DNA from 2 places in the Streptomyces sp. NPDC091387 genome. Region 2 is predicted to be linked to the other one. Evidence: predicted binding sites of a transcription regulator. Region 2 holds the regulator's gene; the other holds the start of a gene.
What was found. The regulator HspR, encoded in region 2, represses chaperone genes until heat shock. The targets are predictions, from matches to a motif close to TTGAGNNNNNNNNNCTCAA.
Positions count from the first base shown of each region.

Region 1: lon (endopeptidase La) is a predicted target of HspR. The motif match lies at 3,432-3,450, and genes of this name have one in related genera.

Region 1 covers NZ_JBIVTZ010000002.1:377,339-388,095, forward strand. The annotation lists gene ACIQM0_RS06005 (multifunctional oxoglutarate decarboxylase/oxoglutarate dehydrogenase thiamine pyrophosphate-binding subunit/dihydrolipoyllysine-residue succinyltransferase subunit) at 1-18, opposite strand, end outside; gene ACIQM0_RS06010 (HAMP domain-containing sensor histidine kinase) at 276-1,352, opposite strand; gene ACIQM0_RS06015 (response regulator transcription factor) at 1,349-2,086, opposite strand; gene ACIQM0_RS06020 (spermidine synthase) at 2,322-3,014, opposite strand; gene lon (endopeptidase La) at 3,473-5,899, shown strand; gene ACIQM0_RS06030 (polysaccharide deacetylase family protein) at 6,035-6,715, opposite strand; gene ACIQM0_RS06035 (lysozyme) at 7,016-7,870, opposite strand; gene ACIQM0_RS06040 (MarR family winged helix-turn-helix transcriptional regulator) at 8,162-8,593, shown strand; gene ACIQM0_RS06045 (protein phosphatase 2C domain-containing protein) at 8,618-9,403, opposite strand; gene ACIQM0_RS06050 (nitrate- and nitrite sensing domain-containing protein) at 9,766-10,757, shown strand, end outside.
Region 2 covers NZ_JBIVTZ010000013.1:253,595-264,351, reverse strand. The annotation lists gene dnaK (molecular chaperone DnaK) at 1-1,121, shown strand, start outside; gene grpE (nucleotide exchange factor GrpE) at 1,118-1,777, shown strand; gene dnaJ (molecular chaperone DnaJ) at 1,910-3,103, shown strand; gene ACIQM0_RS27205 (heat shock protein transcriptional repressor HspR) at 3,105-3,551, shown strand; gene ACIQM0_RS27200 (LuxR C-terminal-related transcriptional regulator) at 3,718-4,752, opposite strand; gene ACIQM0_RS27195 (helix-turn-helix transcriptional regulator) at 4,937-5,911, opposite strand; gene ACIQM0_RS27190 (hypothetical protein) at 6,285-6,605, shown strand; gene ACIQM0_RS27185 (TIGR03618 family F420-dependent PPOX class oxidoreductase) at 6,720-7,124, opposite strand; gene clpB (ATP-dependent chaperone ClpB) at 7,339-9,933, shown strand; gene ACIQM0_RS27175 (YbjN domain-containing protein) at 10,083-10,643, shown strand.

The DNA.
Region 1 (10,757 bases), on a different contig from region 2:
GGGGGACTGAGACGACACGGCGGCAACCGCCCTCTTCCGCTTCACAAGGTGGTGGACAGCGGAAATCAAGGCTACGCCTCCCGGACCGTTCCATGCGGACCGGGCCGGTCTTCGTCGTGCAAGTCACATCGAAAGTCGGGTTTCGGCGCAGGAAATGGCGGGAAACAAGCCTGGTTCCGCTTTGCTCCGGGTACGCGAGACCGCAGTTACGGCCCCTTGGACCGTACCCCTTGAACAGAACACGCAGAACGTGCCCTTCCGCTTCGAACCCTATGTCAACCTCGCGGTTGATGGATCCCCGGAAGAGTGACGCGGATGCGGCATCCGCGAGCTGATTCGGCCACACCGATCCGCCCGCCGTGCAGATCCACCGCCCAGCGGGCGATCGCCAGGCCGAGCCCCGTACCGCCGTCGCTGCCCGGACCGTGCGGGGATGTCACCTCGCCCCGGTTGAAACGCTCGAAGACCCGGTGCCGCTCGGACTCCGGAATACCGGGGCCCTCGTCCAGGACCTCCAGGTCCAGCGACTCCGGCAGCGCCCCGCGCCGTGCGAGCACCGTGACCCGGCCGTGCGGCGGGCTGTGCTTGACCGCGTTGTCGATCAGGTTCGCCACCACCTGGTGCAGCCGCTCCGCGTCCGCGTGCGCGGTCAGCTCCGGCGGGGACACGTCCAGATGCAGGTGGACGTCCTTGCGGGTCGAGTTGCCGGAGCCGGAGGACAGCCGGCGGTGGCCGGTGGCGAGGTTCGCCTCCTTCAGCACCCCCGACAGGTACGGCCACACCTCGAACCGGCCGGCCCGCAGCGTCACCACGCCGTTGTCCAGCCGGGACAGGTCCAGCAGCGTCTCCACCAGCCTGCCGAGCCGCTCGGTCTGCTTGAGGGCCGTGCGCATCGTCTCGGGGTCGGCGGAGGACACCCCGTCCACGACGTTCTCCAGTACGGCTCTCAGCGCCGCGATGGGGGTGCGCAGCTCGTGTGAGACATTGGCCACCAGCTCCTTGCGGTGCCGGTCCACGGCCTCCAGGTCGTCGGCCATCAGGTTGATGGTCTGCGCCAGGTCGCCCAGCTCGTCACGCCGGTCGGCGCCGCTCACCCGTCTGGTGTAGTCGCCGTGCGAGATCGACCGGGCCACGGCCCGCATCTCGTCCAGCGGCGCGGTCAGGCCGTGCGCCACGAACTGGGTGATCAGCAGGGTCGCGATGACCGAGAACACCGTGATGAACCGGAGCTCGGTACGGGTGCGCAGGGCCACCATCAGCAGCCCGGTCGTGATGAACACCGAGACCACGACGAGCGTGCCCAGCTTGGCCTTGATCGAGAACGGCCGCAGCCCCGGTCCGGGCCCGGTCATGGCGCCGGGGTCTCCAGGGCGTAACCGACGCCGTGCACGGTACGGATCCGCTCCGCGCCGATCTTCCGGCGCAGCGCCTTGATGTGGCTGTCGACGGTCCGGGTGCCGGAGGCGTCCGCCCAGTCCCAGACCTCGGCCAGCAGCTGCTCCCGGGAGAGCACGGCGCGCGGCGTGTTGGCCAGGCAGACCAGCAGGTCGAACTCGGTCGGCGTCAGGTGGACGTCGTCCGCCCGCACCCGCACCCGGCGCTGCGCGTGGTCGATCTCCAGCTCGCCGAGGCGCAGTATGCCGCTGCGCGGCGTCACGGCGGCCAGCGCGGCCCGCTCGACCCGGCGCAGCAGGACGTGCACCCGGGCCGCCAGCTCACGCATGGAGAACGGCTTGGTCATGTAGTCGTCGGCGCCGACCCCGAGGCCGACGAGCATGTCGGTCTCGTCGTCCCTGGCGGTCAGCATCAGGACCGGCACCGGGCGCTGGGCCTGCACCCGGCGGCAGACCTCCAGCCCGTCGAAACCGGGGAGCATGATGTCGAGCACCATCAGATCCGGCTGCCAGGCCTCGGCCGCGTCCACGGCCGCGGGGCCGTCGAGCGCGGTCTGAACCAGGAAGCCCTCGGCCCGCAGCCGGGCGGAAATGGCATCGACGATTGTCGCGTCGTCCTCGACCACCAGCACCCGGCGCTGCGCGCCCGGGGTGGCCGCGACACCGTTGTGGGTGGTGTGTGTCTGTTCCATCGCCCCGCCCCTGCCCGTTCTCACGGAGGCCATTCCCCCGGACGCACGGTTATCGCTTGTGAATTTCGTGGGAGATCCCGCTATCGGTCAGCAGCGTAAAGGCAGCGGGCGGCTCCCGGCTACGCAGGGTGCAAGGGCGTGGAAGCTCGTCGGCCGCGCGGAGGAGGCGGAGTGTCGCTCTTGTGGCGCTTGGCCCCCGGGCGTCCCGGGGGCCCGCATACCCGGCGGGGGGATCTCAGGCGGCACGAATTGCGAGATGGACCACGTCGGGCACACCTCGGGCAACGCCTACTTCTTCGGTTCGAACCCCATGGAATCCGGCATTGCGCAAGGCTTGTTCGAACTTATCGGACGGCTGTGCGGACCACACGGCGAGCACTCCGCCGGGTGTGAGCCGCTGGTGGCAGTCGGCGAGACCGGCGGGGGAGTAGAGGTTTCCGTTGTCCTCCGTGACCGTCCAGTCGGGCCCGTTGTCGATGTCCAGGCACAGGGCGTCGTAACGTTCCGTAGTCGTACGGAGGTGGGCGACGAGATCCGTCGTCAGGACCGCGGTCCGCGGGTCGGCGAGCGCCGCCCGTGAGATCCCGGCCAGCGGCCCGTCCAGGTGCCAGTCCACGATGGCCCGCTCCCGCTCCACCACCGTGATCCGCCCCCAGCGCGGCTCCGCGGCGGCCCGCGCGAGCGAGAACCCGACCCCGAGCCCGCCGATCAGCACCGCCGGGGCCGGCCGCCCGGCGGGCAGCGCGGCGAGCGCGGCGTCGATCAGCAGCCGCTCGGAGCGCCCGTCCGAGGTGTCCATCAGGAAGCACCCGTTGGCAATGATCTCGAAGCCGTCGCCCCGCCGGCGCAGGACGACCTCTCCGTACGGTCCCTCCCGGCGCTCGAGGGTGACGGGGGCGAGGGCGTCGGGGCCGTGGGTGTGGTGCATGGCGCGGGTCTCCGGTGGTCGGTCGACGGCCGGGTCACCGCCGCTCTGTGTCCCGGCCATCCTGGCCCGCCGGGCCGCGTCCGGGCCAGCGGATTGCCCGATCGGGCACCGGTCCGGCCCCGTTCGGGGGACGGGCCGGACGCTTCTCCGCCCCGGCGCGCCGGTGGCCTCAGCGCGCCCGTGGCGGCGCGGCGACCGTCACGTCCGCGGCCGGCCGGGTGACCTCGGCGTCGCCGCTGATCGCCCACGCCCGCCTGCCGCCTTCCACCGGATTTCGCCCGGAGCACAAGGCGGGGGGACTACCCGAACCCCGTACGGCGTTGGACACAGGGCACATGGAGGCAGGCGCAGCGGTGGCCGCCCACGTGATCGCTCACAGCGAACACACCCCGGGGAACATTGAGCGGCTCAGAAGCATTGAGTCTTCATAGCTCAACTTGACTGCCGAAGGGGAGATCATGGCTACTGAGTCCAATGCGGTCACACCGCTCACCCTGCCTGTGCTGCCGCTCGACGACGAGGTCGTGCTGCCCGGGATGGTGGTACCTCTGGACCTGTCCGACAACGACGTACGCGCCGCGGTGGAGTCCGCCCAGGCCGCGGCCCGCGAGGGCGGCGGCAAGCCCGAGGTGCTGCTCGTTCCGCGCATCGACGGCACCTATACCGGGATCGGTGTCATCGGCACCGTCGAACAGGTCGGACGGCTCTCCGACGGAGACCCCGGCGCGCTCATCCGAGGCCGCGGCCGGGTACGGATCGGCGCCGGGACCAGTGGGCCCGGCACGGCGCTCTGGGTGGAGGGGACCCGGGTCGACTCCACCGTCCCCGATCCCCTTCCCGGCGCCGCCGCCGAGCTGGCCAAGGAGTACAAGGCGCTCGCCACCAGCTGGCTGAAGCAGCGCGGCGCCTGGCAGGTCGTGGACCGGGTCCAGCAGATCGAGGACCTCTCCACGCTCGCCGACAACTCCGGATACTCGCCCTTCCTCACCGTCGCCCAGAAGGTGCGGCTGCTGGAGACCACCGACGCGGTCGCCAGGCTGAAGCTCGCCATCCAGTGGCTCGGCGAACACCTCGCCGAACAGGACGTCGCCGAGTCGATCGCCAAGGACGTCCAGGAGGGCGTCGACAAGCAGCAGCGCGAGTTCCTGCTGCGGCGCCAGCTCGACGCCGTACGCAAGGAGCTCTCCGAGCTCAACGGTGACTCCGGCTCCGGCGACGAGTCCGACGACTACCGGGCCCGTGTCGAGGCCGCCGATCTCCCCGGCAACGTGCGCGAGGCCGCGCTCAAGGAGGTCGACAAGCTGGAGCGCTCCTCCGACCAGAGCCCCGAGGGCTCCTGGATCAGGACCTGGCTCGACACCGTCCTCGAACTGCCGTGGACCGAGCGGACCGAGGACGCCTACGACATCCGCGGCGCCCAGGCGATCCTGGACGCCGAGCACGCGGGCCTCCAGGACGTGAAGGAGCGCATCACCGAGTACCTCGCGGTGCGCAAGCGGCGCGCGGACCGCGGTCTGGGCGTTGTCGGCGGCCGGCGCGGCGGTGCCGTGCTGGCCCTGGTCGGTCCGCCCGGCGTGGGCAAGACCTCGCTCGGGGAATCCGTCGCGCACGCCATGGGCCGCAAGTTCGTCCGCGTCGCGCTCGGCGGTGTCCGGGACGAGGCCGAGATCCGCGGCCACCGGCGCACCTACGTCGGCGCGCTTCCCGGGCGCATCGTCCGCGCCATCAAGGAGGCCGGTTCGATGAACCCGGTCGTCCTGCTCGACGAGATCGACAAGGTCGGCTCCGACTTCCGGGGCGACCCGGCCGCGGCGCTCCTCGAAGTGCTCGACCCGGCCCAGAACCACACGTTCCGCGACCACTACCTGGAGGTCGAACTCGACCTCAGCGACGTGGTCTTCCTGGCCACCGCCAACGTCCTGGAAGCGATCCCGGAGGCCCTCCTCGACCGGATGGAGCTGGTCAGGCTCGACGGCTACACCGAGGACGAGAAGGTCGTCATCGCCCGCGACCACCTGCTCCCGCGCCAGCTGGAGCGGGCCGGCCTGGAGAAGGACGAGGTCACCCTCGACGAGTCCGCGCTGCGGAAGCTGGCCGGCGAGTACACCCGCGAGGCCGGCGTGCGGAACCTGGAGCGGGCCGTGGCCCGGCTGCTGCGCAAGGTAGCGGCCCAGCAAGAACTGGGTGACCGGGAGCTGCCGTTCACGGTGACCGACGAGGACCTGCGCGGGCTCATCGGGCGGCCGCACCACGTCCCCGAGGCCGCCCAGGACCCGGCGGAGCGCCGCACCGCGGTGCCGGGAGTGGCCACCGGGCTCGCGGTGACCGGAGCCGGCGGAGACGTGCTCTTCGTGGAGGCGTCGCTCGCCGACCCGGAGACCGGGGCGTCCGGACTGACCCTCACCGGCCAGCTCGGCGACGTCATGAAGGAGTCCGCGCAGATCGCGCTGAGCTTCCTGCGGTCGCACGGCGCGGAGCTGGAACTGCCGGTCGCGGACCTCAAGGACCGGGGCGTGCACATCCACTTCCCGGCGGGCGCGGTCCCCAAGGACGGCCCGAGCGCGGGCATCACCCTGACGACCGCGCTGGCCTCGCTGCTCTCCGGACGGCAGGTCCGTACGGATGTGGCGATGACCGGTGAGGTGTCACTGACCGGACGGGTGCTGCCGATCGGCGGCCTGAAGCAGAAGCTGCTGGCCGCCCACCGCGCGGGCATCACCACCGTGGTGATCCCCCAGCGCAACGAGGCCGACCTGGACGACGTCCCGGCCGAGGTGCTGGAGAAGCTGGACGTCCACCCGGTCACCGACGTCCGCCAGGTACTGGACATCGCCCTCGCCCCGGCCCTGGCCAGGGCGGAACGGAGGATCCCGGCCGCCGCGTAGGTGTCACGCAGTGACGGGCGTGGCACCACGGGCACGGCCGGTACGGACGGCCCGCCTCCCCGGCGACGGGGGAGCGGGCCGTTTCGCGTACCCGGACGCGCGGCGGCTCAGGGCGGGGATTCCCCAGGGGCCCGCTCAGGGGCGGTAGATCGTGCCCGGGACCGGCTCGGCGGGCGCCATCAGCTGGGGCACCGTCACGAAGGTGTAGCCGCGCTTCTTCAGCTCGTCGATGATGCCGGGCACCGCGGGCACCGAGCCCTTGTAGATGTCGTGCAGCAGGATGATGCCGTCCTTGCTCGCCTGGTCGAGTATCCGCTTCTTGATCAGCGCGGAGTCCGTCGTCGAGTAGTCCTTGGCGGTGGCGCTCCACAGGATCTGGGAGAGTCCCAGATCCTTGCTTATCCCGGAGACGGTGTCGTCGGTGCGGCCCTGCGGCGGGCGCATCAGCCGCGGCTTCTTGCCGGTGATCGCCGCTATCGCGTTCTGCGTCTTCTCCAGCTCGGCGCGTATCTGCGCGGGCTTCTTGTCCGTCAGGATCTCGTGCGACCAGGTGTGGTTGGCCACCTCGTGTCCCTCGGCCTCGATCCGGCGGACGGTGTCGGGGTGCTTCTTCACGTGGTTCTTGCCCAGCAGGAAGAAGGTCGCGTGGACCTTCTCCTTCTTGAGGATGTCCAGCAGGTGCGGCGTGGCCTCGGCGGGGCCCGCGTCGAAGGTGAGGGCTATGCACTTGGCCTTGCGGCAGTCCACCGGTCCGAACGACCCCTTGGAGTCCGAGCCGGCGTCGGCGCGGGCGGAGCCGGGGGCGGTGGTCTCCATCGAGCAGCCACTGAGCGTCAGGGTGAGGGCTGTCACAAGGGCGACGGCCAACCCCGTACCGACGGACTTCGTCCTACTGGGCAAAACAGGTCACTCCCTCATGGCTGAACGGCGCACAGGCCGTGCGCTCCGTGAGGACTATACACATGGCGTATACACGCGGTGCATAGAGGGGGTGCCTGTCTCTCCTGAATGCCTTGTGCCTGGTCAGGGGCGTGGAACAGGGAAAACCCGGCGACGGGGTGCGTCACCGGGATCTCCCGCGGGAAGGGCGCGCCGGGCGGTTGCCGGCACGGTGGATCAGCCGTTGGCCAGCGCCTGTACGCGGTCGAGGGCGCCGTTGAAGTGGCTGTGGTCGCCGACCGTGGGGCCGGTCGAGGTGTACTGCCACATCGTGTAGAAGCCCCAGCCGGCCGGGAGCGCGCCGACCGTGCTGTCGTAGCGGGCCACCCAGAGCGGGTTGGTGGTGCCGAAGCCCGCGTTGTTGCCCGTGCAGGTCTGCCACCAGCTCGTCGCGGTGTAGATGACCGCGTCGCGTCCGGTGCGCGCCTTGTAGGTGTTCACGAAGTCGCGGATCCAGGAGACCATCGCGGCCGGGGTCTTGCCGAAGCACTGGTCCCCGTACGGATTCCACTCGATGTCGAGCGCGCCCGGCAGTGTCCTGCCGTCCCTGGACCAGCCGCCGCCGTGGTCGACGAAGTAGTTGGCCTGGACGGCGCCGCTCGTCGTGTCCGGGGTGGCGAAGTGGTACGAGCCGCGGATCATGCCGACGTTGTACGAACCGTTGTACTGCTGAGTGAAGTCCTCGTTGGTGTAGTACGTGCCCTCCGTGGCCTTGACGTAGGCCCACTTGACGCCGCTGCTCCAGAGGGCCGCCCAGTTCACGGCGTTCTGGTGACCGCTGACGTCCACGCCCTCGGTCTGGACGGCGCGGGTGCCGACCGGCAGTCCGCCCCGGCCGTCGTGGGCGACGACGCCCATGCCCATGGTGGCGGAACCACGGGCGGGCTTGGTGGGATCTCCGGTGGCCGGGTTGCCCGTGGCGCCGGCGGCGCCGGGCAGGGCCATGAGGAGGGAGAGTGCTGCGAGCAGAGTTCCCGCGGCTGCGAGGCGCGAGCGGCGGACTGTCGTGGAGCCGGATCTGTGCACGGGCATTGCGTGCCTCCGAGGCTTCAGTGGGGGGATCTGCTGATTCAGGGACCGGTGCATACACCCCTGAGGGGACGGCATGGTGTGAACATGCCATGCATGACGCTACGCACGTAGACCCGCACTGCGGAAGGGGGCCTGGGCGGTGCCGTTGGTCTACTCCTGCGAAATACTGGCGGAGCTGCGGCGATGACCAGCGGTGAAAGAAACTTTCAGCGGCAGGAAAGCTCATGAGGGGTGTTGACGTGCACGGGAGCGAAAGAGGGAGTGAACCCGGCGCAGCCCGGGGGAAGTGGTGTGGACCACGAATTCCTTGCCCTGGAGCTGGAGTTGGCTGTCTTCCTGCGCCGCGCTCGGGCGAATTCCGGCGAAATGGCGCGCGAGGTGCACCCGGAGCTGGAAGCGGCCGCCTACGGGCTCTTCGTGCGCCTGGAGTCGGCGGGCCGGCAGCGGGCCACGGACCTCGCGTCGTACTTCGGGGTCGGAAAAGCCACCATGAGCCGTCAACTGCGCGCACTGGAGGGCCTCGGACTGGTGGCACGCGAGCCCGATCCGGCCGATGGGCGGGCCTTCCTCGTCCATCTCACCGACGAGGGTCTCGACCGCTTCCGGCACGTCCGCGACGCGCGCAGGGACCGGTACGTGCGCAAGCTCGCGGACTGGGACCGGGCCGAGGTGGCGGAACTGGCCCGGCTGCTGCACCACTTGAACGCCCGCGCGGAGGACTGACGGCGGCGCGCCCGCGGGCGCGCCTCACAGCTCCGCGTAGACCGCCGTCGCGTCGTCGTGCGTCTTGCTCCGCCGCAGCCGCGTGCGGTCCGTGTCCGCGTCCTCCAGGGCCCGGACCCGGTCGATCAGCCCCTGCGGGCCCTCCTTGCGCAGGACTCCGAGACAGGCCGTCCAGTCGCCCTCGTCGAACATCTCCGTCCAGCGGCTCGCGCCGTCCGTCATCGCGGCCAGGGCCCGCACCTCGGCGAGGGGCGTGCGCCCCGTCACCGCCCGGTGTGCCACGGCCGGATCGGCGGCGGCGGTGAAGAAGCCGCCCTCCTTGTTCCGGAACCGCCCGTCGGCGACCTCCTCCGAGGCGAGCGAGCCCGGCGGCAGCCGGTCGAGCCGGTCGTCCAGCAGGGCGCGTACGGTCCCGTCGGGCGATTCGAGGAGCAGGACGGAATCGGACAGGACCAGGTGTTCGATCTCGGCCCCGTCCCAACGCGCCAGGACTACGGTTGCCTGCGGTGTGCGTACGTGAGAAAGGTCACACAGGGAACGGTGCGTCTCGGCGGTGCGCCGAATGGACTCGGCCAGGATCTCCCGCAGGGTCAGATCCCGTCGCGAACCCGACAGTTCGACCAGGGCGCCACCCAGCCGTGCGGTGAACCACGGAACCGAGTGCACACAACCGTCGTCGCCCTGTGGCGGAGTGACCCCGTCGAGCAGCACCAGCCCCCCGCCCTGGCCGGAAGCGGGCAGGACGGTGGCGGCCCAGTCCTCGTTCGGGCGGCCGGGGATGCCGGCGGCGGTGGCGAGCTCCATACGCATGCGGCCAGTCTGCACGACGCCTTCACCAGGCCTGCACGGGGCTGCGCTGCCCCGTAGCAGCAGGTCAGGAGGGCGGCTGGAGCGGAAGTACGTACTCCGTCAGGGGTGCGGGCGGGCATCCTGCCAAAGCCTGCCCGGAAGTTCCAGCCAGGCGTCCAGGTGTGCCGTCGGGGCCCCGCGGGGAGACTTGTTCGTCAACTCAGGAGTGTTGTTCACTCGTTCGAGTGGCGGAGCGGTTGATGTGCGCCCCCCTCTCAAAAGCACTGGAATGGTCAGAAGCCGTACCAGGGGTCGGGGCGCTCCTTCAAGTGGCCTTGCGTCACCTCTGCTTCAAGGCGGACGAGTCAAGATTGCGAGCACCGGTGCAGAAGAAGCGGCCTCGGAGCAAGGGCGGCAAGAACAGCGGTTCCGAGGTGGCGCCTTCGGCGCCGGCTGAAGGCGGGCGCCGCGTGCGCGTCCGCAGTCGGCTGGTCGCGGGAGTCGCGGTCGTCGGGATCACCGTCATAGCCGCGGGGGCCCCGGCAGCCCTCAGTGCCTCCTCCGATCTGACCGACTCACAGCGGCTGGTCACCCTCGCGGAGCTGAACCAGCAGGCCATCGCGCTGGCGCACTCCCTCGCGGACGAGCGCGACGAGGTCACCGCGTACATCGCGGCCGGCCGACAGGGGAAGCCCGGCGGGACCGGCGCCACCGGGAGCCGGAGTGCCCGCGTCGACCAGCAGGTGGACGAGATCGAGGACGCGGCCCCGGCCGTCCTGCGCCGCGACCTCTCCACCATCCCCTCGCTGCGCCGCGACGCGGTCAGCGGCAAGGGATCCGCGCTGGAGGCCCATCAGTCGTACTCCGAGGTCATCGCCAAGCTCCACGGCCTCGCCGACGAACTCGCGGAGAAGACCCCGCCGCGCGCCGCCGGCTCCGGCCGCGCCCCGCTCGCGCTCGGGCAGGCCACCGAGCACGCCTCGGCCACCCGGGGGCTGCTGCTCGCCGCGCTCGCCGTGCCCCGCAAGGAGCCGGTGACGCAGACCGACCCGTTCACCGGGCTGCCCGTCGAGACCCAGGACGAGGGCGACACCAAGGACGACCGCGCCCGGGACGAGCTGAGCGCCGCCGCCCAGCAGGCCAGGGTCGGCGAGCTCTCCTCGCTCGCCGACTTCGACCAGGCGGCCGGGGCCACCGCCCGCGACAAGCTCGCCTCCACCGTCACCGGCCCCGAGGTCAACAGCGCGGAGAAGTACCTCGCCGAGCTCACCGACCGCCCCGAGCTCTCCGACTCCGATCAGAAGGTCAACAGCAAGAAGACCGGGTCCGCGCTCTCCGCCCGGATCGACCGGATGCGAAGCGTCGAGTCCGCGCT
Region 2 (10,757 bases):
CGACGGAGACCACGATCAACCTGCCGTACATCACGGCGTCGGCCGAGGGCCCGCTGCACCTGGACGAGAAGCTCACGCGCTCGCAGTTCCAGCAGCTCACCGCGGACCTCCTGGACCGCTGCAAGAACCCGTTCCACAACGTCATCAAGGACGCGGGCATCCAGCTCTCCGAGATCGACCACGTCGTTCTCGTCGGTGGCTCGACCCGTATGCCGGCCGTCGCCGAGCTCGTCAAGGAGCTCACGGGCGGCCAGGACGCCAACAAGGGTGTGAACCCGGACGAGGTCGTCGCCATCGGCGCCTCGCTCCAGGCCGGTGTCCTCAAGGGCGAGGTCAAGGACGTCCTGCTCCTCGACGTGACCCCGCTGTCCCTCGGTATCGAGACCAAGGGAGGGATCATGACGAAGCTCATCGAGCGCAACACCACGATCCCGACCAAGCGCTCCGAGATCTTCACGACGGCCGAGGACAACCAGCCGTCCGTGCAGATCCAGGTCTACCAGGGCGAGCGCGAGATCGCGGCGTACAACAAGAAGCTCGGAATGTTCGAGCTGACCGGCCTGCCGCCGGCCCCGCGTGGCGTCCCGCAGATCGAGGTGGCGTTCGACATCGACGCCAACGGCATCATGCACGTCGCTGCCAAGGACCTCGGCACCGGCAAGGAGCAGAAGATGACCGTCACCGGTGGCTCCTCGCTGCCGAAGGACGAGGTCAACCGGATGCGCGAAGAGGCCGAGCAGTACGCGGACGAGGACCACCGCCGCCGCGAGGCCGCCGAGTCGCGCAACCAGGGCGAGCAGCTCGTCTACCAGACGGAGAAGTTCCTCAAGGACAACGAGGACAAGGTCCCCGGCGACGTGAAGACGGAGGTGGAGGCCGCGCTCACCGAGCTGAAGGAGAAGCTCAAGGGCGAGGACACCGCCGAGATCCGTACCGCCACCGAGAAGGTCGCGGCCGTCTCCCAGAAGCTGGGCCAGGCGATGTACGCCAACGCCCAGGCCGAGGGCGGCCCGCAGGACGCGCAGCCGGGTGCCGGGCAGGCCCAGGGCGACGGTCAGGACGATGTCGTCGACGCCGAGATCGTCGACGACGAGAAGGACACCAAGGGCGGTGCGGCGTGACCGAGGAGACTCCGGGCTTCGAGGAGAAGCCCGACGTCCCCTCCGGCGCCACCTCTGACGACGCCGGGACGGAGGCCGCCACCCCCTCTTCCGAGGAGGCGGCGGCCCCCGCCGGGGACGCGAACCAGACAGCCGGTCTGACGGCACAGCTGGACCAGGTCCGCACCGCGCTCTCCGAGCGCACGGCAGACCTCCAGCGGCTCCAGGCCGAGTACCAGAACTACCGCCGCCGTGTGGAGCGGGACCGGGTCACGGTCAAGGAGATCGCGGTCGCGGGTCTCCTGTCCGAGCTCCTGCCCGTGCTCGACGACGTCGGCCGGGCCCGCGAGCACGGCGAGCTCCTGGGCGGGTTCAAGTCGGTGGCCGAATCGCTGGAGACGGTCGTCGCCAAGCTCGGCCTGCAGCAGTTCGGCAAGGAGGGCGAGCCCTTCGACCCGACGATCCACGAGGCCCTGATGCACTCGTACGCGCCGGACGTCACCGAGACGACCTGCGTGGCGATCCTGCAGCCCGGGTACCGGATCGGCGAGCGCACCATCCGTCCCGCACGGGTGGCGGTGGCCGAACCCCAGCCCGGGGCGACGCCCGCGGCCGCGAAGGACGCGAAAGAAGAGCAGGCAGCCGACGAGGAGAGCGGTGGCGGCGAGGAGGTCTGACATTCCGTCCGACCACTTGGCGGCACACCGCCCGGCCCGCAGGGCCTTCGGCCGGGATCAGGCGGGGCTCCACGAGCCCGGCAGGATCCCGGCGGAAGGCCCTGGGCCGGTCGTCCGGAAGGAGGGACGTCGATGAGTACGAAGGACTTCGTCGAGAAGGACTACTACAAGGTTCTCGGCGTCCCGAAGGACGCCACGGACGCCGAGATCAAGAAGGCGTACCGGAAGCTCGCCCGCGAGTTCCACCCGGACGCCAACAAGGGTGACAACAAGGCGGAGGAGCGCTTCAAGGAGATCTCCGAGGCCAACGACATCCTCGGTGACACCAAGAAGCGCAAGGAGTACGACGAGGCCCGCGCCCTCTTCGGCAACGGCGGCTTCCGCCCCGGACCCGGCAGTGGTGGCGGCAACTTCAACTTCGACCTGGGGGACCTCTTCGGAGGCGCCCCGGGCGGTGGCCAGGGCGGCGGAGCCGGCGGCTTCGGCGGCGGTGGCGGCGGCCTGGGCGATGTCTTCGGCGGCCTCTTCAACCGGGGCGGCGGAGCCGGCACCCGGGTGCAGCCGCGCCGCGGCCAGGACATCGAGTCCGAGGTGACGCTCAGCTTCACCGAGGCGGTCGACGGGGCCACGGTCCCGCTGCGGATGTCCAGCCAGGCGCCCTGCAAGGCGTGCTCCGGCACCGGCGACAAGAACGGCACCCCCAGGGTCTGCCCGACCTGCGTCGGCACCGGCCAGGTCTCGCGCGGCACCGGCGGCGGGTTCTCGCTCACCGACCCCTGCGTGGACTGCAAGGGCCGTGGGCTCATCGCCCAGGACCCCTGCGACGTCTGCAAGGGCAGCGGCCGGGCGAAGTCGTCCCGCACCATGCAGGTCAGGATTCCGGCGGGCGTCTCCGACGGCCAGCGGATCCGGCTGCGCGGCAAGGGCAGCCCCGGCGAGCGCGGCGGACCGGCCGGCGACCTCTACGTCGTCGTCCACGTCGACACCCACCCGGTCTTCGGCCGCAAGGGCGACAACCTCACGGTCACCGTGCCCGTCACCTTCACGGAGGCGGCGCTCGGCGGCGAGGTGAGGGTGCCCACGCTCGGCGGACCGCCGGTCACCCTGAAGCTTCCGGCCGGCACGCCCAACGGGCGCACCATGCGCGCCCGCGGCAAGGGCGCGGTCCGCAAGGACGGCAGCCGCGGCGACCTGCTGGTCACCGTGGAGGTGGTCGTTCCCCAGGACCTGGGCACGGACGCCCGGGACGCCCTGGAGGCCTATCGCAAGGCGACCGCGGACCAGGACCCGCGGGCGGAGCTGTTCCAGGCAGCGAAGGGAGCTTGAGATGGACGGCCGCCGGCGTAATCCGTACGAACTGACCGAAGAGTCCCCGGTGTACGTGATCTCGATCGCGGCCCAGCTCTCGGGCCTGCATCCCCAGACGCTGCGCCAGTACGACCGCCTCGGCCTGGTCTCTCCCGACCGCACGGCCGGGCGCGGCAGGCGCTACTCGGCCCGCGACATCGAGCTGCTGCGCACCGTGCAGCAGCTGTCGCAGGACGAGGGCATCAACCTCGCCGGCATCAAGCGCATCATCGAGCTGGAGAACCAGGTCGCGGCCCTCCAGCAGCGTGTCGCCGAGCTCTCGGCGGCCGTGGACGGAGCGGCGGTGACGCTGCAGCAGCGCGAGGCGCAGGTGCACGCGTCGTACCGGCGCGATCTGGTGCCGTACCAGGACGTGCAGCACACCAGCGCCCTGGTGGTCTGGCGGCCCAAGCGGCCCAAGGAGTAGGGCCTCTCGTTTGGATCATGCTGGGCTCGTGGGGTCTGGCGCCGCACCTCGCGGCGTTGTCGTCAATCACCAACGCTCCGCGTTGCCTCAATCCTCCGCCTTGCGATGCACGACGCCAGACCCCACTCCCTGATCCAGCCCGATCCAAACGAAAGGCCCTAGTACCTCAGCACTTCCCGAGGCCCGTCGTCCCGCTCGCGCGGGGCGGCGGGCCTTCGTGTTGTCCCGGCCGGGGCCCGGCGATCCCGGAGCCGACGAGCAGGGCGCCGAGCTGGGTGCGGCTGGTGGCGTTGAGCGTGTGCATGAGCCTGGAGACGTGGGCGCGGCAGGTGCGGACGCTGATGCCGAGCTTCCCGGCCACGACCTGGTCCGTGTGGCCCTCGACCAGGAGGCGGGCGACGCTGAGCTGGACGGCGGTGACCGAGGTGCTGGCCGGGGCGGCCGGCACCGGATCGGTGAGCGGGGTGGCCTGCGCCCAGAGGACTTCGTACATCTGGATCAGATAGCGGACCAGCGCGGGGTGGCGGATCTCCAGCGCGACGTCGCGCGCCGCGTTGGCGGGGATGAAGGCCACGGTCCGGTCGAAGACGAGCAGCCGCTCGACCGTCTGCTCCAGCGTGCGGATCTGGATGAGGCCCGGCGGTATCTGGTTCAGATAGGCCTTGAAGGTCTGGTTGTAGCGGATGGGGTGCTGGTAGATGTGCCGGAGCGGGGTGCCCCGCTCCAGGGTGAGCCGGGCCCGCGACAGCGCCCTCTGGAGGTGGTCGGGCGGCCGCGTGCTGCCCGGCTGCAGCGTCCGGATCTCCTCCGTGGCGCTCTCCGTCGCGTTCTGGATGGTGGCGTCGATCAGGGGGATGCCCTCGAGGACGGTGATGGCGAGGTTGGGGTCCGTACTGGCCACGCCGGCCAGCGGTGCCAGCGAGTCGACCAGCGCGGCCGAGAGGCTGACGCGTTCGTGGATCTCCCGGACGACGGGCTGCAGCAGGTGGGCCAGGGCGGCGGACGGCGGCACGGGACGCACCCAGGCGTCGTCCTGCGGGTCGGGGTGGACCAGCGCCAACTCGGTGAGGCAGGGGGCCGGCTGGATGGCGGCCCGGGGTATCCGTCCCGCGCTCAGCGCCTCGGTGTAGATCCTGACCGCGGTGTCGCACAGCGAACGGCCCTCGTGGGCGTGCGCCGTTGTGTCCTCATCCCTGCCCATTCGTGACCCCCCACTTTTGGCAGTGCAGCAAGATGACGGTGGTGGCAGCGTAGTTCGCGGGCCACTGTGGATGTTGTCGGGGGAGCCGGGAACTCTCCCGGCCGATCGGGGCCTTGGCCACGTCCCTCCGAGGCACGTGGCCATGTCTCCGGCCCGGGGTGGGGGCCTCTGGAGTGTCGGCCGGTCAGGAATCCTGATCGAGGATTCCTGACTGGGCTATCAGGTAGCCGAGCTGGGCGCGGCTCGTGCTTCCCAGCACGGCGGACAGCTTGGCGACATGGGCGCGGCAGGTGCGGACGTTCATGCCGAGCCGGCGGGCGATGGCCTCGTCGACGTGCCCCTCGATCAGCAGCGTGGCGATGGCGCGCTGGACGCCGGTGATGCCGTCCCGGGCCGGGTCGTACGGGGCTGCCTCGTCCAACGGGACGGCGCGGCGCCAGAGTTGTTCGAAGACCTTCGTCAGATAGGCGACCAGTGCGGGGTGCCGTAGCTCCAGGGCGACGGGCAGGTCGTCCTGGACCGGGATGAAGGCTACGGTGTCGTCGCAGATGATGAGGCGCTCGATGAGCTCCTCGAGCGTGCGGATCTCCATCCGGGCGCCCGCCATGAGGTCGACGTAGGCGAACGTGCGCTGGCTGTGCCGGACCGTGTGCTGGTAGAGGGTGCGGACGCTGATGCCGGAATCTATGAGAGGTTTGCTGCGGGTCAGGGCCTCGCCGAGGACCTCCTCGCTGCGTTTGCCTCCGGGCTGGACGGTCAGCACTTCCGTCCGGCTCTCCGCGATGGCCAGGTCGAGCGCTCCGTTGATCCGGTCCATGCCTTCCAGCACCGTGATCGCGTGTGTGGGCGCGGGGCTCTGGGCGCTGATGGCCAGGAACGGTTCGAAGGCTTCGGCCAGCTCGACGGACGTCCGCCTGCGATCCAGGATCTCGCGTTCCAGCGGGTAGAGGCGCTGAGCCAGTGCGGCCGTCGGTGGAACCGGGCGAAGCCACGAGGCGTCGTCCGGATCGGGCAGCAGCAGGCCGAATTTGACGAGGCAGGGTGCGGACCTGACCTCGGCGCGGGCGAGGCGGCCCACGCTCAGCGCGGCCGCATACAGCCTGGCACCCTCGGTGCACAGATTCGTGACCGCATGAGTATGTGTCGGTTTCGTGTCCATTATAGGCAAAACTCCACCCCCCAGGGTCCTGAACATTCAGGAACATGATGCATCGCTCCTGTGGCATTGACGCGTCCGAATGAGCCATCGTCTCTTGGAGAGCGGGGGAGAGGATCCATCAAGTGAGGACGAAGCCGACTATGTACAAGAGAATGCTTCGGTCAGTGCTTGGCACTGCGTTCGCGGCTGCTGCACTGCTGCTCGTGACGCATGGCTCTACTCCGGACGTTGGATGGGGCAATGCGCAGGCAAGCGCTGCCGTCGACCATTACCAGGGCGATGTCGGCTGGGGCAACGTACAGCCCGCGGCCACCGGTGACCTTCACCAGTCCGACGTCGGCTGGGGGAACTCCGTGGAGAACAGGGCAGACTTGTGACCACTCCACCGGACGACCGGACCTTCCGGCGTGAGATGGCAACCGCCTACCGCTCAGGGTGGCATTTCATCGACCTCGTCACGGCACTCCCCCACCGTGGTGATTCGTTGATGGTCACTCTGTTCGGCGACCCGGTCGTCGTCGCCCGTGAGGACGACGGCGAGGTCCGCGCCTACCGGTGCCTCCGCAAGCCGCGCGGAGCGCCGCAGCCCGTGCGCTGCGCCATTCGGTACGACATGATCTTTGTGAACCTCGCACAGCGTGACCACCAGCTGTTCGAACCTGAAGCCATCTCCGCCACCCCCCGCAGTGCCTGAGCGATCCCCCGTCGTTCCACGTCGCTCAGACACTCCCCCACACAACGGCGTCACCGTGACCTGAACACGGTGGCGCCGTTGTGCTGTGCGCTTCCGGTCAGCCGCGGCTTCCGGTCAGCCGCGGCCCAGGGCCCGGTCCAGGGTGATCTCGATGGCGACGCGGTCCGGGTTGGGCTTCGGCGCGCGCCCGTAGCGGGCCGTCTTGCGGCGTACCGCGTCGTCGACCCTGTCCTGCTCCGTGCGCACCCTGGCGACGCCCTCCAGGGTCGCCCAGCGGCGTCCTTCGGCCTGGCAGACCGCGACCCGTGCGCCGTCCGGGCCCGCGGCCAGGATGTTGGCGACCTTGCGGCTGTTCCTGCCGGTGATGATGCGGGCGAGGCCGGCCTCCGGGTCGTACGTCACGCACACCGGGACCACGTGCGGGGTGCCGTCGGGGCGCAGTGTCGTGAGGGTGCATACATGGGGCTCGCGCCAGAAGGCCAGGTACTCGGGGCCGGGATCGCGTACGTCGACTGCCATGGGCCCAGGGTAGGCAGCCCCGCTCCGGCCTGCGGTGGCGGGCGGGCCGGGCGGCCGGTTCACTCGGACATGAGGTGCGCGGCAGCGCGCAACGGTGCGGAGCGATGCGGGAGTGGACCGTTTTCTGCGTTGAGTGGAATAGACTCAACTTTGTGCACGTTCAGCGTGTCAGAAGTGAGTACGGGCCAGTCGTCGCAAGGAGGAGAGAGCGCACGTGGACGCCGAGCTGACCAACAGGAGCCGGGACGCCATCAACGCGGCCACCAGCAGGGCCGTGAAGGACGGGCACCCCGATCTGACCCCGGGACATCTGCTGCTTGCGCTGCTCGCGGGCGAGGACAACGAGAACATCGTCGATCTGCTCGCCGCCGTCGAGGCGGACCAGGTCGCCGTCCGCACCGGGACCGAGCGGCTGCTGGCCGCCCAGCCCAGCGTGACCGGATCGACCGTCGCACCGCCGCAGCCCAACCGCGAGCTGCTCGCCGTGATCTCCGACGCGGCGCAGCGGGCCAAGGAACTCGGCGACGACTACATCTCCACCGAGCATCTGCTGATCGGGGTCGCGGCCAAGGGCGGCCGCGCCGGTGAGATCCTCGACGGCCAGGGGGCCAGTGCGAAGAAGCTGCTGGCCGCGTTCGAGAAGAGCAGGGGAGGGCGCCGGGTGACCACACCCGACCCGGAGGGCCAGTACAAGGCCCTGGAGAAATTCGGTACGGACTTCACCGCGGCCGCACGCGAGGGAAAGCTCGACCCGGTCATCGGCCGTGACCAGGAGATCCGCCGCGTCGTCCAGGTGCTCTCGCGCCGCACCAAGAACAACCCCGTGCTCATCGGGGAGCCCGGCGTCGGCAAGACGGCCGTCGTCGAGGGGCTCGCCCAGCGCATCGTCAAGGGGGACGTCCCCGAGTCCCTCAAGAACAAGCGGCTCGTCTCGCTGGACCTCGGCGCGATGGTCGCGGGCGCGAAGTACCGCGGCGAGTTCGAGGAGCGGCTGAAGACCGTCCTCTCCGAGATCAAGGAGAGCGGCGGCCAGATCATCACGTTCATCGACGAGCTCCACACCGTCGTCGGCGCCGGCGCGGGCGGCGACTCCGCCATGGACGCGGGCAACATGCTCAAGCCCATGCTGGCCCGCGGCGAGCTGCGGATGGTCGGTGCCACCACGCTCGACGAGTACCGCGAGCGGATCGAGAAGGACCCCGCCCTGGAACGCCGCTTCCAGCAGGTGCTGGTGGCGGAGCCGTCCGTCGAGGACACCATCGCGATCCTGCGCGGGCTCAAGGGCCGCTACGAGGCCCACCACAAGGTGCAGATCGCGGACTCCTCGCTGGTCGCCGCCGCGACCCTCTCCGACCGCTACATCACCTCCCGCTTCCTTCCCGACAAGGCCATCGACCTCGTCGACGAGGCGGCCTCCAGGCTCCGCATGGAGATCGACTCCTCGCCCGTCGAGATCGACGAACTCCAGCGCGCCGTCGACCGGTTGCACATGGAGGAGCTGGCCCTCAAGAACGAGTCCGACGCCGCCTCCAAGCAGCGGCTGGAGAAGCTCCGCCGCGACCTCGCCGACAAGGAGGAGGAGCTGCGCGGGCTCAACGCCCGCTGGGAGAAGGAGAAGCAGGGCCTCAACCGGGTCGGTGAGCTGAAGGAGCGCCTCGACGATCTGCGCGGACAGGCCGAACGGGCCCAGCGCGACGGCGACTTCGACAGCGCCTCCAAGCTGCTCTACGGCGAGATCCCAGGCCTTGAACGGGAACTGGCCGAGGCCGCCGAGGCCGAGCAGGAGGCCGCGAAGGAGCCCAAGGAGACGCTGGTCAAGGAGGAGGTCGGCCCGGACGACATCGCCGATGTCGTCGGCGCCTGGACCGGCATCCCGGCCGGCCGGCTGCTGGAGGGCGAGACCCAGAAGCTGCTGCGCATGGAGGAGGAGCTGGGCAGGCGCCTCATCGGGCAGACCCAGGCCGTGCAGGCCGTCTCGGACGCGGTACGCCGCACCCGGGCCGGAATCGCCGACCCCGACCGGCCCACCGGCTCTTTCCTCTTCCTGGGCCCCACCGGCGTCGGCAAGACCGAACTGGCCAAGGCCCTCGCGGACTTCCTCTTCGACGACGAGCGGGCCATGGTCCGCATCGACATGAGCGAGTACAGCGAGAAGCACAGCGTGGCCCGACTGGTCGGCGCCCCGCCCGGCTACGTCGGCTACGAGGAGGGCGGCCAGCTCACCGAGGCGGTCCGCCGCCGCCCGTACAGCGTCGTCCTGCTGGACGAGGTCGAGAAGGCCCACCCCGAGGTCTTCGACATCCTGCTCCAGGTCCTCGACGACGGGCGGCTCACCGACGGACAGGGCCGGACGGTGGACTTCCGCAACACCATCCTGATCCTGACCTCCAACCTCGGCAGCCAGTACCTGGTCGACCCGCTGACCAAGCCCGAGGAGAAGAAGAAGCAGGTCATGGACGTGGTGCGGGCCTCGTTCAAGCCGGAGTTCCTCAACCGGCTGGACGACCTGGTGGTCTTCTCCGCGCTGTCCGGCGACGAGCTCGCCCATATCGCGGGCCTCCAGATCGACCGCCTCGCCAAGCGGCTGGCCGACCGCCGCCTCACCCTCGACGTCACCCCGGCCGCCCTGGCCTGGCTGGCGGAGGAGGGCAACGACCCGGCGTACGGCGCCCGGCCGCTGCGCCGGCTCATCCAGACGGCGATCGGCGACCGGCTCGCGAAGGAGATCCTCTCGGGCGAGATCACGGACGGCGACACGGTCCGGGTGGACCGGGAAGGCGACGGTCTGACCGTCGGCGCGGCGTCGTAACAGCGGCGCGCACCCGTAACCGGAACGTGTGGCGGCCCCGGTCCCCGCTGGCTGGATATCAGCTTGTGGCGGATCGGGGCCGTTCCCGCTTGCCATGCCCCGCCCGGCATGGGGGAGGATGGCAGCCAACCGCACGAAGGGAAATTACGGTGAGCATCGATCCGTCCTCGATTCCTAACTTCGGGGGCCAGCCCGAACCGCAGGCGGCAGGACCGGAGGGCCCCGTCGTCCCTGACCAGGACCTCGTCAAGCAGCTCCTGGAGCAGATGGAGCTGAAGTACGTCGTCGACGACGAGGGCGACCTCGCGGCGCCGTGGGAAGACTTCCGCACGTACTTCATGTTCCGTGGCGAGGGCGAGCAGCAGGTCTTCTCGGTCCGCACGTTCTACGACCGCCCGCACGACACGGACCAGCGCCCGGTCCTGCTCGACGCGATCGACGACTGGAACCGCCGCACCCTGTGGCCCAAGGTCTACACGCACACGCACGAGCCCGAGGAGGGCTCCGAGGACACCGGCACCTCGGTCCGGCTGATCGGTGAGGCGCAGATGCTCATCGGCACCGGCGTCGCCCTGGAGCACTTCGTCTCCTCGACGGTCAGCTGGGTGCGCGCCTCGATCGAGTTCGACAAGTGGCTGCTGGAGCGCCTCGGCCTGGCCCCGGCCGAGGACAAGGCGGAAGGCGCGGAGCAGGACGCTCCGGAGGCCTGAGCCACCGCGCGCAGTGACAGCCCGGCGCGGGGGGGGGGGGGGGGGGGCGGCGCGCGGGGGGGCCCCCCCCCGCCCCGCCCCCGCCCGCCCCGCGCCCCCCCCCCCCCCCCCCCC